One region of the Trichocoleus sp. FACHB-6 genome, then DNA from elsewhere that is predicted to be linked to it. Evidence: predicted binding sites of a transcription regulator. Region 1 holds the regulator's gene; the other holds the start of a gene.

Region 1 (3,418 bases):
CATAAGTTAGCCCAATCTTCGAGCCAGTAATGTTCTCCAAAGCCTTCTGATAGGCAGGATCTTCACTCAAACTCAGATCGGGGGCTTGAACATTGTTAATAGCTGCGCGCAGCACTTTGGGATTATTAGCAAAAAGCACAAAGCGATCGCCTACGACTGCACTAGCAACAGATTTTTCTTTTCCTTGCGTGTAAATCAGCTTTACACCTTTGTATTGTTCAAACTCCAAAGAAGCGCCTTCGCTAGATTGCTTCTGCCAGAACAAATCTACAAACTCGTTGCTGCGTTGCGGGTTTTTGCTAGTTGCAATCAGCAGCAGTCCCCGCTGTTCCCCATTTTGGCTTGTACGGTCAAAATCTAAGCTAGTGACGGAAAAAGTAATTTCATCTCCCAGCCAAGGCTGGATATCTTTCTGGTAGTCGAGATCGGTATTAGCCAGTAAACTTTGTTTAACTTGGTCTAGTTCGACACGCGATCGCCCACGGTTCCCCGAACGATCCACAGCCTGCCGAAACCCCTCCTCCAAGCGATCTGGATTCACCAGCAATGACACCATGACTGGTGCCTGTTTCGGCACAAACATCGCGGCAGATGGCGTCATCTGTCCGCCCGACATCAAAGCGAGGGGACTTGGCGATCTTAACCAGTAAAAGCCACCAGCACCAATCAACAGCAGCACTAAAACGCCAGCTGCTAAAGCGTAAAAAAATGAGCGTTGCTTCATGGCGAAATTCAGACCTTGCGCGAGAGCGATTAAGCTTAGAACACTAATCCAGATGTCAGAGAATATTATGGCTGCCTGCCGTCCACCCGAACTATTAAAATCTTAGTTAATCTCGAAACGCAACATCATGTCAGCTCAATCTTATCCCCAACAGATTTCCCAGATTAGTGTAGAAGAACTCAAAAAGCGTCTGTGTGATGCCCGTGAGGGTTTACAACTGGTGGATGTGCGAGAGCCTTCTGAAGTAGCGATCGCCAGCATTGAGGGGTTTGAAATCCTCCCTCTGTCGGACTTTACCGAATGGTCTGATGAAATCCCCAGCCGCTTTGATCCCCACGCGGAGACGCTGGTAATGTGCCATCACGGTATTCGTTCGGCTCAGATGTGTCAGTGGTTACAAAGTCAAGGCTTTACCAATGTTAAAAATATTGCAGGTGGTATCGATGCTTACTCGCTTCTGGTAGATTCCACAATTCCCCGGTATTAATTCCTTCTTTTAGAGGCGGTCGTCTCCCCCAAAGGCTAATAATCGCCAAAATGGGGAAGCGATCGCTTCGCAGGGATAGCCCGGAGAACGAGAATAAATTGCCCCTACACCCCAACAACTAGAATCTTGTGTATATATTCTGGAGAAATGTGCCAGAGTAAGTCTTATCTTAGTTTTTCCCCTGTTTGCTGCTACTACCACAATTTTACTGATCGGCAGGCAGAAGACAGCATCTGCTATTGTGATTTAACCTGTAATTAAACGGCTGCTCGCTTGTCAAGAACGCCGGGCTTACGATAGATCAATAATCGTAAGTCCCCGAATTTTCATTGTGTTTAAAACCTATTAGATTCGGCTTTTGTTTAAATGTCTAAACAAGTAAAATTGACCGATCGGCAACAACGTATTCTCTGGGCAACAGTTCGTCATTATATAGCGACAGCAGAGCCTGTAGGCTCAAAAGCACTGGTAGAAGAATATAATCTCAGCGTCAGCCCAGCAACTATTCGCAATGCGATGGGTGCTTTAGAAAAAGCTGGATTACTCTATCAACCCCATACTTCCGCTGGACGGGTGCCCTCTGACTCTGGCTATAGAATTTATGTTGACCAACTAATAAAGCCTTCTGAGGTATTGGGGAGACAGGTAGAGGAATTATTTACAAAAAATCTGAACTTAGAGGATGGGAGCTTCGAGGCTTTGCTACGAGGAGCAGCGCAAATTCTCACTACGCTCAGTGGTTATATTACCCTGATCACGATGCCTCAAAACCGTACTACTCACTTACGACATTTGCAGCTGGTACAGGTTGAACCAGGACGGGTGATGCTAATCGTGGTGACAGATGCTTATGAGACGACTAGCGTTTTGATGGAGTTACCGCCGCTCACTTCAGAAGATACCGAACCCGATACAGAAATTGTAGAGCGGGAGTTGCAGATTTTATCGAACTTTTTGAATAGCCAGTTGCGAGGGCGATCGCTTGTTGAATTAGTTGCCTTAGACTGGAGTGAGTTAGGTCGGGAATTCCAAAGATATGCGGATACCTTGCGAAGTTTAGTCTCTGACTTAATCCGTCGCACCACAAAACCCGCTTCAACCCAAATTATGATTCGCGGTGTTGCAGAGGTGTTACGTCAGCCAGAATTTTCTGAGTTGCAGCAAATCCAAATGTTAATGCACCTATTGGAAGAGGAACAAGACAAGCTTGGGCCTTTAATCTTTGAATTACCTACACCAGAGATTCAAGGAGTGACAACCCTGCCACAAGGTTCGCGAGTGACAGTGAGAATTGGTTCCGAAAATCCCTTAGAACCGATGCGTACTTGTACGCTAATTTCTGCAACCTACCGACAAGGTTCTATTCCGGTAGGAAGTGTGGGAGTTTTGGGCCCAACTCGGATGGTATACGAAAATGCGATCGCGCTCGTTGAAGCCGCCGCCGATTATCTTTCCGATGCCCTTACTCAAACCGCTTAATCGATTTTGAATTTTGGATTGAGAGAGATTGGTCATTCCCAATTTACTCTCTTCCTCTCTTTCCTTAGCGTACTTCGTCTCTTTGCGGTTCATTTTTTTAAAATAACATGATTAGAAAAATAGGCTTTTGGTTGCTATGGGTAGGATTAGTTAGCTACGCCTTTCTATTAGCCCCTCCCAATCAACCAGACACATTTGAACTGATTAAAAATCTGTCAACAGGTCAATGGACAGGCATCAACCCTTTGATTATTGCCCTATTTAATATCATGGGTGTCTGGCCTCTGATTTACGGTTGCCTGTTATTTATAGACGGCAGAGGGCAAAAAATACCAGCTTGGCCTTTTGCAACATTCTCCTTTGGAGTAGGAGCCTTTGCCTTATTACCTTATTTGGCACTGCGCGAACCGAATACACAATTTTCAGGGCAAAAAAATCTATTTTTGAAAATACTTGATTCTCGCTGGCTGGGCCTTATCCTAACAATTGGCAGCGTTATTTTGGTTAGCTACGGCTTACTAGGAGCAGATTGGGCAGATTATGTTCAACAGTTCCAGACAAGCCGTTTTATTCATGTTATGAGTCTGGATTTTTGTCTATTGTGCTTAATATTTCCCGCCCTGCTAGGAGATGATATGGCACGGCGAGGAATCAACAATCCTGCACTTTTTTGGACTGTGGCACTGATTCCACTTTTTGGCCCTTTGGCGTATCTTTGCCTGCGTCCG
Region 2 (3,418 bases), on a different contig from region 1:
CTTGGTGGTTTGGCATTAGTCACCCTCGTTCTGAAAGAAATTTTAGAGCGTAAAACCCGTATCGAAGATGTTGAATAGGAGACGTTAATACTTATGCACAGTACAAATGAATTGACAGTGAATTCAACTACCGCACCCGAAGATAATCGACTCACTAAAACTAGGGTCAGAATCCGCATCCCCAAGCAATACCAGGAAGAACCAGTCATCTCCCGCCTAATTTCTCACCACGGTGTCACAGTGAATATTGCCGCCGCTTTACTAGGCGCAAATGCCAGAGATGATGGCTGGTTTGACTTGGAACTGATAGGGACAACTCGCCAGCTTCAAAGCGCCCTCACCTACTTGGATGAAATGGATTTAGAAATTTGGAGAAAATCAGATAAAGAAGAAGAGGGCTGGTAACAATTTGGGATTTTAGATTTTGGATGAATAATCTAGAATCCAAAATCTAAAATCCCAAATCGACTTACGCCATGTTACTCTCAATTGCCCACCGAGCTAACTCCGTGCGGTTATGGAGACTGGTTTTACCTAGCATATTGGACACATGGCTTTCAATCGTCCGCTGAGAGACATTCATCTGCTCGGCAATTTCTCGATTTGCCATACCTCGTGCCACAAACTGAACAACTTTTAGCTCAGTCGGCGTTAATTCTACGGTTTCAGGTACCTGAAGTTTTGATCCTCCCTCGGTTCCTCGACTTGGATGATGAATTAGGCGAGTGGCTTGCTTAAGGGACGATTCCACTTGCGCCACCAATTCTTCAGGCTCAAATGGCTTAACCATGTAGACATCAGCCCCAGTGTTAAGTCCCTTCACCCGATCTTGACTTTGACCTTTCGCGGAAAGGAACAAAACTGGAATCCAACTGATGCGGGGGTCTTCTCGTACGTGTTGTACGAGGGCAATTCCGTCCATCTCCGGCATCATCACATCGCAGATGATCATGTCAGGAATGTCCTGCTCTAGAACCTCTAGAGCTTCCCGACCGTTTTCCGCAGTGATCACCTCGTACCCTCGAAACTCCAGGTAGTCCTTGACCAGCAAAATCAGGTTGGGGTCATCATCAATCAGCAACAGTCGTTTGTTATCTCTTACACTGGTGTCTTTCATGGTGTCCCACTCGCCAAGCCTGGATTCGTGAATTTTACAACCGTATTCTAAGTAGACTCTACGTTATTTCGCACACCCTGCTGTATTGGTTTGTACTAGGTCTAGACAAATGCTAAATCCTGTTTATAACCAAATAATTATACTCACTTACATGGGTGGCAACGATAAGGATCTAGTAGGTATACGGAAGAATATAACGTAGCTACTATGTTACTGTATAGGGTTCTGGTAGCGGATGAACTAAAAAAGCATATTCTTGTACGATTTTGTTGCCAATAAGATGCTCTTGGATAATCCGCTCTATTACTTCCGGAGTCGCCCCGCGATACCATACGCCGTCTGGGTAGACGACTAGAATTGGGCCAGAGGCGCAAACTCGCAAGCAGTTGGCTTTGGTGCGGAAAATGCAGTTGGGGCGAGTTTCGGTGGGTTTGTCAATTTTTAACTCTTTGAGGCGACGCTTTAAGTAATTCCACGATTCTAGACTGGCTTCCTTTGAGCAGCATTGAGCTAAAGTCTGGTCAGCACATATGAAGATGTGTCTTTGAATTTGATTGAGTCCTAAGCTCTGGACGCACGCGAGGATAGCATCTTGGTCTTGTGGCTTACAGGTGTCTAGAATCTGGGCTTCAGATTGAGCTACTGTATTTTCAGTCATTTTTACTTCTTTCTTGGGCAAACTCTGGCTTTTCGCGTCTTTGACAATACGTTGGCAGTTCCAACTTTTCTTTTAGCAGACTGGCGGCAGAAAAGGAAAAAAGCTCTCATGCAAAAAAAGAATTCTTGACTTTTTCCTTTGACTTACCTCCTCAGCTCTTCCCCAGTTCCCATCTTTGTTCGGAAACCCGTACACACAATTTTGCAGAACTTGCTTGCGATCGCACACCTTACTCCGCTAAATTAGCACTCAGGAGCCGAGAGTGCTAAATTTAGAACGCGAGGAACATCGCGTTTAGATATCAAACCTGTTGTAGGAGCTTTATTTGTATGGCTGCTGTATCTCTGAGTGTATCCACCGTTAAGCCTCTAGGCGATCGCGTATTTGTGAAAGTGAGCGCCGCTGAAGAGAAAACCGCTGGTGGAATTCTTCTGCCAGACAATGCTAAAGAAAAACCCCAAGTCGGCGAAGTAGTCGCTGTGGGCCCTGGCAAGCGCGATGATAAAGGCGCTCGTGTTGAGATGGAAGTCAACGTCGGCGACAAAGTTCTCTACTCCAAGTACGCTGGCACAGACATCAAACTCGGCACAGACGAGTACGTCTTGCTGTCAGAGAAAGACATTTTAGCCGTAGTTAACTAAATAGCTAATGGCTAATGGCTAATCGCAATTAGCTGTTTAAAGATCAAAATTCACATACTCACCAAGAACCTGGAAATATATGGCTAAGCGCATCATTTACAACGAAAACGCTCGTCGCGCCCTAGAAAAGGGAATGGACATTTTGGCAGAAGCCGTGGCTGTCACCCTCGGCCCCAAAGGCCGTAACGTAGTGCTAGAGAAGAAGTTTGGCGCACCGCAAATCGTTAACGATGGTGTCACTATCGCCAAAGAAATTGAACTAGAAGACCACGTAGAAAATACTGGCGTGGCGCTGATTCGTCAAGCTGCTTCCAAGACCAATGATGCTGCTGGTGATGGCACCACCACCGCCACCGTTCTCGCGCACGCAATGGTCAAAGAAGGGTTGCGGAACGTTGCTGCTGGAGCCAATGCAATTTCCCTGAAGCGCGGTATTGACAAAGCTATTGGCTTCCTGGTCGAGCAGATTGCCCAACACGCCCGTCAAGTAGAAGATTCCAAAGCGATCGCGCAAGTCGGAGCTATCTCTGCTGGTAACGACGATGAAGTTGGGCAGATGATCGCCCAAGCAATGGACAAAGTGGGCAAAGAAGGCGTAATTTCCCTAGAAGAAGGGAAATCAATGACCACTGAACTCGAAATCACCGAAGGGATGCGCTTCGACAAAGGCTACATCTCTCCCTATTTCGCTACCGACATGGAGCGGATGGAAGCGATCATGGATGAGCCTTTCCTGCTCATCACCGATAAGAAAATCGCTCTAGTACAAGACTTAGTGCCAGTGCTGGAGCAAGTAGCTCGTGCTGGTCGTCCTCTGGTAATTATCGCCGAGGACATCGAGAAAGAAGCTCTGGCAACCTTGGTAGTCAACAAACTGCGGGGTGTGCTGAACGTGGTTGCCGTCAAAGCTCCTGGTTTTGGCGATCGCCGCAAAGCTATGCTCGAAGACATCGCCGTTCTCACTGGTGGTCAGCTAATCACCGAAGATGCTGGTCTGAAGCT

Evidence for each region. The regulator HrcA, encoded in region 1, represses chaperone genes, less so after heat shock. The targets are predictions, from matches to a motif close to ANTTAGCACTCNNNANTNNNGAGTGCTAANT.
Region 2: the regulator HrcA is predicted to act here: its motif matches at 2,016-2,046, upstream of groES (co-chaperone GroES).

What each region holds. Positions count from the first base shown of each region.
Region 1 is NZ_JACJOY010000130.1:101,259-104,676, forward strand. Features, by position in the region: gene H6F66_RS27335 (DUF3352 domain-containing protein) at 1-724, opposite strand, end outside; gene H6F66_RS27340 (rhodanese-like domain-containing protein) at 852-1,211, shown strand; gene H6F66_RS27345 (hypothetical protein) at 1,221-1,412, opposite strand; gene hrcA (heat-inducible transcriptional repressor HrcA) at 1,578-2,690, shown strand; gene H6F66_RS27355 (DUF2834 domain-containing protein) at 2,798-3,418, shown strand, end outside.
Region 2 is NZ_JACJOY010000120.1:80,608-84,025, reverse strand. Features, by position in the region: gene cysW (sulfate ABC transporter permease subunit CysW) at 1-78, shown strand, start outside; gene H6F66_RS24345 (NIL domain-containing protein) at 94-405, shown strand; gene H6F66_RS24340 (response regulator transcription factor) at 470-1,117, opposite strand; gene H6F66_RS24335 (ferredoxin) at 1,323-1,775, opposite strand; gene groES (co-chaperone GroES) at 2,105-2,416, shown strand; gene groL (chaperonin GroEL) at 2,496-3,418, shown strand, end outside.